DNA from 3 places in the Pseudoalteromonas sp. T1lg76 genome. Region 3 is predicted to be linked to each of the others. Evidence: predicted binding sites of a transcription regulator. Region 3 holds the regulator's gene; each other region holds the start of a gene.
What was found. The regulator MetJ, encoded in region 3, represses methionine synthesis genes. The targets are predictions, from matches to a motif close to TAGACGTCTAGACGTCTA.

Region 1: a site for MetJ is predicted at 1,818-1,835, ahead of metK (methionine adenosyltransferase). Genes of this name have one in related genera too.
Region 2: a site for MetJ is predicted at 1,699-1,716, ahead of metE (5-methyltetrahydropteroyltriglutamate--homocysteine S-methyltransferase). Genes of this name have one in related genera too.

Annotation. Positions count from the first base shown of each region.
Region 1 covers NZ_PQCE01000008.1:42,473-45,758, reverse strand. Annotated here, with positions in the region: gene tkt (transketolase) at 1-1,602, opposite strand, end outside; gene metK (methionine adenosyltransferase) at 1,950-3,101, shown strand; gene C2M35_RS03270 (START domain-containing protein) at 3,155-3,286, opposite strand, start outside.
Region 2 covers NZ_PQCE01000007.1:25,342-28,627, reverse strand. Annotated here, with positions in the region: gene C2M35_RS02775 (Nif3-like dinuclear metal center hexameric protein) at 1-479, shown strand, start outside; gene C2M35_RS02770 (LysR substrate-binding domain-containing protein) at 736-1,626, opposite strand; gene metE (5-methyltetrahydropteroyltriglutamate--homocysteine S-methyltransferase) at 1,928-3,286, shown strand, end outside.
Region 3 covers NZ_PQCE01000018.1:47,007-50,292, forward strand. Annotated here, with positions in the region: gene metL (bifunctional aspartate kinase/homoserine dehydrogenase II) at 1-66, opposite strand, end outside; gene metB (cystathionine gamma-synthase) at 82-1,242, opposite strand; gene metJ (met regulon transcriptional regulator MetJ) at 1,420-1,740, shown strand; gene C2M35_RS07555 (malic enzyme-like NAD(P)-binding protein) at 1,804-3,051, opposite strand.

The sequences.
Region 1 (3,286 bases), on a different contig from region 3:
CAACTGCTCTGCAGTACGCGCTTGCTGCGCCAGACCCTGACGGGTAAAGACCAGTGACGTTGGACCGTCTTTGCGCTCGATAGCTTGTTGCCAGGCGATAGCCGACTCAACCTGATCACAAGGACGCCAGTTAACTAGGTTAGGGGTATAACGCAGGCTCGCCATTTGCTCTACCGGCTGGTGCGTTGGGCCATCTTCACCCAGACCGATTGAGTCATGGGTATAAACGAAGATGCTTGGCGTTTTCATCAGCGCCGCCATACGCACCGCGTTACGGGCATATTCCATAAACATCAGGAAGGTAGCACCGTAAGGGATAAAGCCCTTGTGCAGCGCGATACCATTCATGATCGCCGACATACCGAACTCACGCACACCGTAGAAGATGTAGTTACCGTTGGCATCATCGCTGGTCAAGCCTTTAGAACCACTCCAAAGCGTTAGGTTTGAGCCGGCCAGGTCCGCAGAACCACCCATAAACTCAGGCAGCATAGGGCCAAAGGCATTCAGGGCATTTTGTGATGCTTTACGCGTTGCCGGGTTATCCGGGTTTGCTTGTAACTGCTCGATATAGGCTTGTGATTTTTCCGCCCAATCCGCAGGTAGCTCGTTGTTTTGACGACGCTCAAATTCCGCCGCTAGTTCAGGGAACTCAGCTTTATAAGCAGCGAACTTGTCTTTCCAGTTTTGTTCTTTTTGCTGACCCGCTTCTTTAGCATCCCACTGGCTGTAAACGTCCTGAGGGATCACGAAAGGTTCGTGGCTCCAGCCCAGAAATTCACGTGCAGCTTTGATTTCTTCATCACCTAGAGGCGCGCCGTGACAGTCATGGCTGCCCGATTTATTCGGTGAGCCGTAACCGATAACGGTTTTACAACAGATAAGGGTTGGCTTGTCGCCATTAGCACGACCTTCTTCGATGGCCGCACGAATCGCTTCGCTGTCGTGACCATCAACGCCACGAACTACGTGCCAGCCGTATGCTTCGAAACGAGCAGGCGTATCATCGCTGAACCAGCCTTCTACTTCACCGTCGATTGAAATGCCGTTGTCATCCCAAAACGCGATCAACTTACCAAGACCTAAAGTGCCCGCCAATGAACAGGCTTCGTGAGAGATACCTTCCATCAAGCAGCCATCACCCAAGAAGGTGTAAGTGTAGTGATCAACGATATCGTGACCGTCACGGTTAAATTGTGCCGCCAAAGCTTTCTCGGCGATAGCCATACCCACGGCATTGGTAATACCTTGGCCTAGTGGGCCGGTAGTGGTTTCTACGCCCGGCGCATAACCATACTCAGGGTGACCCGGTGTTTTTGAATGCAATTGACGGAAGTTTTTGATTTCTTCCATAGGCAGGTCATAGCCGCTTAGGTGTAACAGCGAATAAATCAGCATTGAACCGTGGCCATTGGACAGGATAAATCGGTCGCGATCAGCCCAATCAGGATTCGTTGGGTTGTGCTTCAAATAGTCACGCCAAAGGACTTCGGCGATATCGGCCATGCCCATAGGGGCACCCGGGTGACCTGATTTAGCTTGTTGAACGGCGTCCATAGACAAGACGCGAATGGCGTTAGCGAGTTCTTTGCGAGATGGCATGAATTCTCCTACCTTTATATGTATTTGCGCTGGAAGATTCGCCTTTGCTCAAGCTAGCGAAGGCAAAATAGGTGCCCATTTTTACTTATTCATACGCCCCCTGCAAATAAAACTTGCGGCCAAAGTGAGCGACTTTAGAATTACTCATCAACTAGAGTAATTACTTCAGCTGATTTCGGGCAGTTGACGAGTTTGGCGAGTGAAAAGAAGTATTTTGGACGTCTAGGCGTAAAATTGCTATGCAAGGTGTGATCATTTAGCTAGAATATGCGCCTTATTTTTATGCTGCGCTGCGCCCAGAGGTTGGTGACGAGTTTGGGAAGCGCGAGACTTGTGAGAAGAAGCCAATGGCAAAACATTTATTTACTTCTGAGTCAGTATCTGAGGGACACCCGGATAAAATCGCTGACCAAATTTCAGATGCGGTATTAGATGCTATTTTGGAGCAAGACCCGCACGCCCGTGTCGCTTGTGAAACCTATGTAAAGACCGGCATGGTTATGGTTGGCGGTGAGATCACAACCAGCGCTTGGGTTGATATCGAAGAGCTTACGCGTAAAACAGTACGTGAAATTGGCTACACCCACTCAGACATGGGTTTCGATGCCGATTCATGTGCCATCCTAAACACTATTGGTAAACAGTCTCCTGACATCAACCAAGGTGTTGACCGTGCTCGCCCTGAAGATCAAGGCGCCGGTGACCAGGGTCTAATGTTCGGTTACGCGTGTAACGAAACAGACGTATTGATGCCTGCTCCTATTACCTATTCACACCGCCTGGTACAGCGTCAAGCGCACGTACGTAAAAACGGTGAGCTTCCTTGGCTTCGTCCGGATGCAAAGTCTCAGGTAACTTTTGCTTATGAAAATGGCAAAGCAGTTGGTATCGACGCAGTTGTACTATCAACGCAGCACTGTGACACCATTTCACAGGACGCTTTAGTAGAAGCCGTGATGGAAACCATCATCAAGCCAACGCTTCCGGCTGAGCTTATCACTTCAGCGACTAAGTTCTTTATCAACCCAACAGGCCGTTTCGTAATCGGTGGCCCTATGGGTGACTGTGGTCTGACTGGTCGTAAGATCATCGTTGATACATACGGTGGTATGGCTCGTCACGGTGGTGGTGCCTTCTCTGGTAAGGATCCATCAAAGGTTGACCGTTCAGCAGCCTACGCAGCTCGTTATGTTGCTAAGAACATTGTTGCTGCCGGTCTTGCAGATCGTTGTGAAATCCAAGTTTCTTACGCTATCGGTGTGGCCGAGCCTACCTCTATCAGCGTTGAAACCTTCGGCACAGGTAAACTGGACGAAGAGCACCTAATTGCACTTATCCGCAAGCACTTCGACCTACGTCCTTACGGCCTGATCCAGATGCTTGACCTTGAGCGTCCTATTTATCAGCCTACCGCTGCTTACGGTCACTTCGGTCGCGACGAATTCCCATGGGAAGCGACAGACAAAGTAGAAGCATTAAAAGCAGACGCAGGTTTTTAAGACTGCAACAGCTTAGAAAAAAAGCGCTCATTGAGCGCTTTTTTTATGTCTGTCTAAAAGGAGGAGCAATCGCCCTCTTGCAATGGCAAGGGTGACATGACCTGGGTCTTAGGCAGCACTCGGCGTAAATTCATTAGCGTCTTATACACGCTTTTTAACGACACCTTATTACTGAGCCAGGTAGG
Region 2 (3,286 bases), on a different contig from region 3:
ACCTGTTCGCCTACCACTTACCCTTGGATGTGCACCCCGAGCTAGGTAATAACGCCCAGCTTGCTAAGCTACTGGGCATCGAGATCCTGGGCGGCATGGAGCCGGGACCAGTTAGCGTGCCGGTGTGGGGTAAGCTCAACGAGCCTGTCAGTGGCGAGGAATTTACCAAGCGCATTGAATCCGTGCTCGGGCGCACGCCGCTCAGCTCTGTGGTGCGCTCTGAGGTGATTGAAACCATAGGCCTGTGTACCGGCGGTGGTCAGGGTTATATCGACCTGGCGGCGGCGCAAGGTTTGGATGCCTACCTGACCGGCGAGGCCTCGGAGCAAACCATACATAGTTCCACCGAGCAGGGCATAGATTTCTTTGCCGCCGGGCACCACGCCACCGAGCGCTATGGTGCTAAGGCGCTGGGGGAGTTTTTAGCGGATGAGTTTGGTTTGGATGTAACCTTTATTGACATCGACAATCCGGTATAAAGATTATACCAATTCACTTAAATAGCTAATCACCCTAGCGGGCTAAATATCGTGCTAACTGTGTTGAAATTTTTCGATGTACGCCTACACGGATGTAGGCGGTAGAGCGGCGCAGGAGCCAAAGCCGAGAATAACTACATAAAAAAATTCCGCCTTGTTATCACATCATTTATCCAGCGCTATATCTGATCACATACTTAACAGAATTGGTATTAAAAGGAGCCAGGGGCTCCTTTTTTATTGTCGCTGCAACAAATTATTTGCGGCTGTTATTTTGCTTACAGGTATTAAGGAAGTGGCGGTAAACCGGGTTGTCCTTCATTTCTTTTTTCATCGCCAAATACATGGGGCGGTTCAATCCCAGGGCGCCTAAAGGAATTGACTTGATCAAGCCCTGCGCCTCATAGGGCGTCACCAGCCAATCCGGCAGGGCGGCCACGCCCATGCCTGCACTGACCAATTGGAAAATCAACAAGCCCTGATCCACGGTTTTTAAGGTGCCATCGAAACGGGCATTTTGAATAAAGTGTTTGAATATATCCTGTCGTTCCCGCGGAATAGGGTAGGAGATGATGGTCTCATCTTTTAAATCTAAGGCGGTCACATAAGCTTTATTGGCCAAGGGGTGGTCCGGCGCCACGATAAGCTTAAGTTTAAAATCAAACAGGTGGGCAAATTCCAAGCGATCCGGCTCACGAATGTCCGAGGTCAGAACCAGATCTAAATCCCCATCAAGCAGCTCGGGAATGGCGTCATAACTAAACCCGCGTTCATAATCCACATGTATATCGGGCCAGAAATTATTGAATTCTTTAATGGTCGGCAGCAACCAGTGAAAACAGGCGTGGCATTCCACACTTAGGCGCAGTTGCGAAATAGGCTGATTTAAACTTTCTTTCAGGCGGCATTTGGTGGCTTCGACCTTAGGTAACACATCCTGCGCCAGTTCTAATAGCAGCATGCCTTGAGGGGTAAAGCGCACCGGATGGGTTTTACGCTCAAACAGCTGACAATCCAGCTTGTTTTCCAAGTCTTTGATTTGATGAGATAAAGCTGACTGGGTTAGAAATAATTCACGGGCGGTATTCACTAAAGAACCGGTTTCTTTCAAGGTGGCTATGGTTTTAAGGTGTTTAATTTCAATCATCTTTAGTAAATCTCATAAAAGCCAGTCACATATCTCATAATGATTGCGACTAAACCGCGCTGGATAAATGTATAAAAGTCTAGACGGCTAAAAAATTATCACTTTTATACTCAGTTGGCTATTAAAAGATAAAATTCATTGTGAAAAATGTCTATTTTCTCTGTTTTTAAATTTATTCAGCGGTGAGTTAACGCGCTGATATGAATTTAATTCATTAGCAATGTGAGTAAGCTTCGTTTGTGTCCCCAAGATCTGAGAGGTAATGTTTAGCCATCTAAACAGCTAAACGGATATTTACATCATGGCACGTATACATAACTTAGGTTTTCCCCGTATCGGCAAACGCCGCGAATTGAAATTTGCTATCGAGGCCTACTGGGCTGGCGATATTACTCAGGAAGAGCTGCGCCAGCGCGGTGCGCAAATCCGCCAAGAAAATTGGGCAATGCAAAGCGAGGCGGGCATAGAGCTTGTGCCGGTGGGCGATTTTGCCTGGTACGATCAGGTGCTATCTACCTCTATGCTGGTAGGAGCCATTCCGGCGCGCCATCAAAGCGACAGCAGCAATGCACTGGACACCCTGTTCCGTATCGGCCGTGGTCGTGCACCAACGGGCTGCGCCTGTGCCGCCAGTGAGATGACCAAATGGTTTAATACCAACTACCACTATATTGTGCCTGAGCTAAGTGCCGAGCAGCAGTTTGCGCTGAGCTTTAACGAACTTTTTGAGCAGGTAGAAGAAGCGCAGAATTTAGGGCATAAGGTTAAGCCCGTGCTGGTTGGCCCGGTTACCTATTTGTACCTGGCTAAATGCGCCGGGGAAGAGTTCGATAAGCTCACCTTGTTGGAGCGCCTATTGCCAGTGTATCAACAGGTGCTGGCCAAGTTGGCGGCACAAGGGGTGGAGTGGGTGCAAATCGATGAGCCAATTTTGGCCTTGGAGCTGGATACCCACTACCGCAGCGCTTTAACTAAAAGCTTCGCCGCCTTGGCAAATCAGGGCGTGAAGCTGCTGCTGGCGACTTATTTTGATGAGGTGAGCGCCTACTTAAAAGATATCAGTGAGTATGCCATCGATGGCGCGCATTTCGACTTGGTTGCTACACCGCAAAACATTGAAGCGCTGGACAAAGCCCTTGGCGAGCAGCGGGTGTTGTCTATTGGGGTGATCAACGGCCGTAATATTTGGCGCGCCGATCTCAGTGCCATCTATGAGCAGGTGCAAGATATTGCCGCCCAGCGTGGTGATTCATTGTGGCTGGCGCCATCTTGCTCTTTATTGCATACCCCGGTGGACTTGGAGCAAGAGCAACTGCTGGACGGTGAATTGAAAAGCTGGTTGGCCTTTGCCAAGCAAAAAGGCGAAGAGCTTAATTTGCTGAAAGTGGCTCTGGAGCGCTGCAACACGCAAGATATCGACACTTATAGTGCACCGGTGAAAAACCGCCGTACTTCAAGCAGGGTAAACAACGCACTAGTGCAGCAGCGTGTGGCTCAGTTAAGTTTGGATCACGGTCAACGTCACAGCGAGTTTGCGGTGCGTGCTGAAAAACAGAAGGCGGCCCTGCAATTGCCACTGTTGCCGACTACTACTATTGGCTCCTTCCCGCAGACATCGGATATTCGTAAGGCCCGTCGCGACTTTAAGGCTGGGGAGTTA
Region 3 (3,286 bases):
AACCGCATGATAACGCGCCGCACTGCTTAGGCTAGAGCCACCAAATTTATGTACTACCTTGGCCATTTTATCTGCTCCAGCCTAGCTCTGATGAAGTTGTGCAAAAGCACGTTCAAGGTCGGCGATCAAATCTTGCTGATCTTCAATGCCCACAGAAATACGAATAAGGGTGTCACCCACGCCCGCCGCTAAGCGTGCTTCCTTGTCCATGCCCGCATGAGTCATGGTCGCCGGATGACAAATTAGGCTTTCAACACCACCCAAGGACTCGGCCAGGGTAAATTGCTGCACTGAGGTAAGGAACTTGGCGCTGTCTTTTAGTTCGCCTTTGATATCAAAGCTCACCATGCCGCCAAAACCACTTTGCTGCGCTTTAGCTAATTGGTGCTGTGGGTGACTTGCCAAACCAGGATAGTAAACCTTTTCTACCTCAGGGTGTTGCTGCAGGTATTCGGCGATAGCCTGGGCGTTTTCCTCATGCTGACGCAAACGCACTTTCAGAGTACGTAACCCGCGCAGAATCAGGTAACTGTCAAAAGGCGCACCGGTAATACCAATATTATTGGCCCACCAGGCCAGCTCTTCGCCAAGCTCAGGAGTTTTACAAACCACAGCGCCACCAACCACATCCGAGTGACCGTTGATATACTTGGTTGTTGAATGCACCACGATATCGCAGCCCAGCGCCAATGGGTTTTGCAGCGCAGGTGACAAGAAGGTGTTATCCGCTGCCACCAAAGCACCCACTTGAGCTGCGGCCGCGCATACGGCCTTAATATCGGTCAGGCGCAATATTGGGTTACTGGGGGTTTCAATCCATACCAATTTAGGTTTGGCATCGATAAGCTGCTGATAACACTCGGCAGTGGTGAAGTCCACCACCTTCACTTTTAATAAACCGCGCTTGGCCAAGGAGGTGAATAATCGGTAGCTGCCGCCATAACAATCATGGGGGATCACAAGGGTATCTTCGGGCGTCAGCAACTGTGTTACCAGATGCACCGCCGCCATGCCGGTAGCGGTAATGATGCCACGGGCGCCGCCTTCAAGCTCGGCCAAAGCCTCTGCGAGAATATCGCGATTGGGATTACCGCTGCGGCCATAGTCGTACTGACGTTTGGTATCAAAATCGGCAAAAGAATAGGTAGTGGATAAATAAATTGGGGGCACAACTGCACCATGATGTTGGTCGGCTTCAATGCCGTGGCGCACCGCTATGGTTTGTTTACTTAACTTAGGCATAGTGCCTCCAATCAGAAATGGATGTTTAGACGTCCAAAAGGTTAAAATATCCAAATATAGAAGTCAAAACATTTATACGTCTAAATAGCTATATGAGGAATATTTGACTATCCTTTCCAACACGATAGAATTTCGCCCTTATTGATGCCTAAGTGACCAAAGAACAAGACGCAAATTATGGCCAAGTGGAATGGTGAGTATATTCACCCTTATGCGGAACACGGTAAGAAAGCCCAACAGGTAAAAAAAATTACCGTTTCAATCCCGCTCAACGTTTTAAAAGTATTAACAGATGAACGCACTCGACGCCAGGTGAACAACCTGCGTCATGCCACCAACAGTGAATTGCTCTGCGAAGCATTTTTACATGCTTTTACCGGACAACCGCTGCCTGGCGATGAAGACTTACGTAAGGATAATCCGGAGAAGGTGCCGCAAGAAGTGCGTAAGATCATGGCTGAAATGGGCTTAGAGATCCCAGAGATCGGTGATGATTGATTTTCCAAACACATAAAAAAAGCCCCAAGCAAAACTTGGGGCTTTTTTTTGGCGACAAGGAAATTACTTATCGCTCATATAATTCTCTGGCAGCTCGATTTGCGCTACACCAGTTGCCACTGCGGCTTCGGCTACCGCCTTAGCAACGCGAGGCAATAAACGCGGATCCATTGGCTTAGGAATAATGTACTGCGGGCCAAACTCCAGCTCGGTCACACCCGATGCGGTCAATACCTCTTGTGGTACCGGCTCTTTAGCTATGCTACGAATAGCTTCAACAGCGGCAATCTTCATTTCATCGTTAATAGCCGTGGCGCGCACATCCAGGGCGCCGCGGAAGATAAACGGGAAGCACAGAACGTTATTTACCTGGTTTGGATAATCAGAGCGACCGGTTGCCATGATCAAATCTTGACGGGCAGCGTGCGCCACTTCTGGCTTAATTTCAGGATCTGGGTTTGAACAGGCAAATACAACTGGCTTGTCGGCCATCAGCTTTAACTCGTCCGCAGAAAGTAGATCTGGACCAGATACACCCACGAATACATCGGCATCGGCGATCACGTCTTGCAGAGTGCGTTTATCCGTGTTGTTTGCGAACATTTGCTTATATTCGTTCAGGTCGTCACGACGAGTGTGGATCACACCTTTACGGTCAAGCATATAGATGTGCTCGCGCTGGGCACCACATTTAATCAACAGCTCCATACAGGCCACAGCCGCTGCACCAGCACCTAAACAAACGATCAAGGCATCGTTGATATCTTTACCCTGAATCTCAAGAGCATTAAGCATGCCCGCCGCAGTTACAATGGCGGTACCATGCTGGTCATCGTGGAATACAGGTATATTACAACGCTCGATCAGCGCTTTTTCAATTTCAAAACACTCAGGTGCCTTGATATCTTCAAGGTTAATACCGCCAAAGGTATCGGCAATATTTTCAACCGTGTTGATAAAATCTTCCGTGGTGCGGTGTTTAACTTCGATATCGATTGAATCAAGGCCGGCAAAGCGCTTGAACAATAAGGCTTTACCTTCCATTACAGGTTTTGATGCCAACGGACCTAAATTACCCAAGCCTAAAATTGCCGTGCCGTTAGAAATAACCGCAACCATATTGCCTTTCGCAGTGTATTTATAGGCATTGTTGGCATCGGCGGCAATTTCGCGCACCGGCTCAGCCACACCTGGGCTGTAGGCCAAAGCTAGGTCATTGACCGTTTCCGCACTTTTAGTCAGCTCAACGCTGATTTTGCCTGGAACGGGATAAGCGTGATAATCAAGAGCTTGTTGACGAAAGTCTGACATGAAAAAGTATCCTGCTAGAAATATTGGTGAGAGATCAGGTATCAGGCAACAATACTGCTTTTCCGGCTATATTCCAAGTAATATCAGGTCTATCCTGTTACGCGAAATTAAGCGGTTTTAGCATCATTATCCCGGTTAATTATTTTAATTTCCCCTAGCATGAGCGATATTCCCATGCCTTTTTTGGGTCAAAAAAAGCAATAAAAACTGCGTTAATCATAACTAAAGATATAAA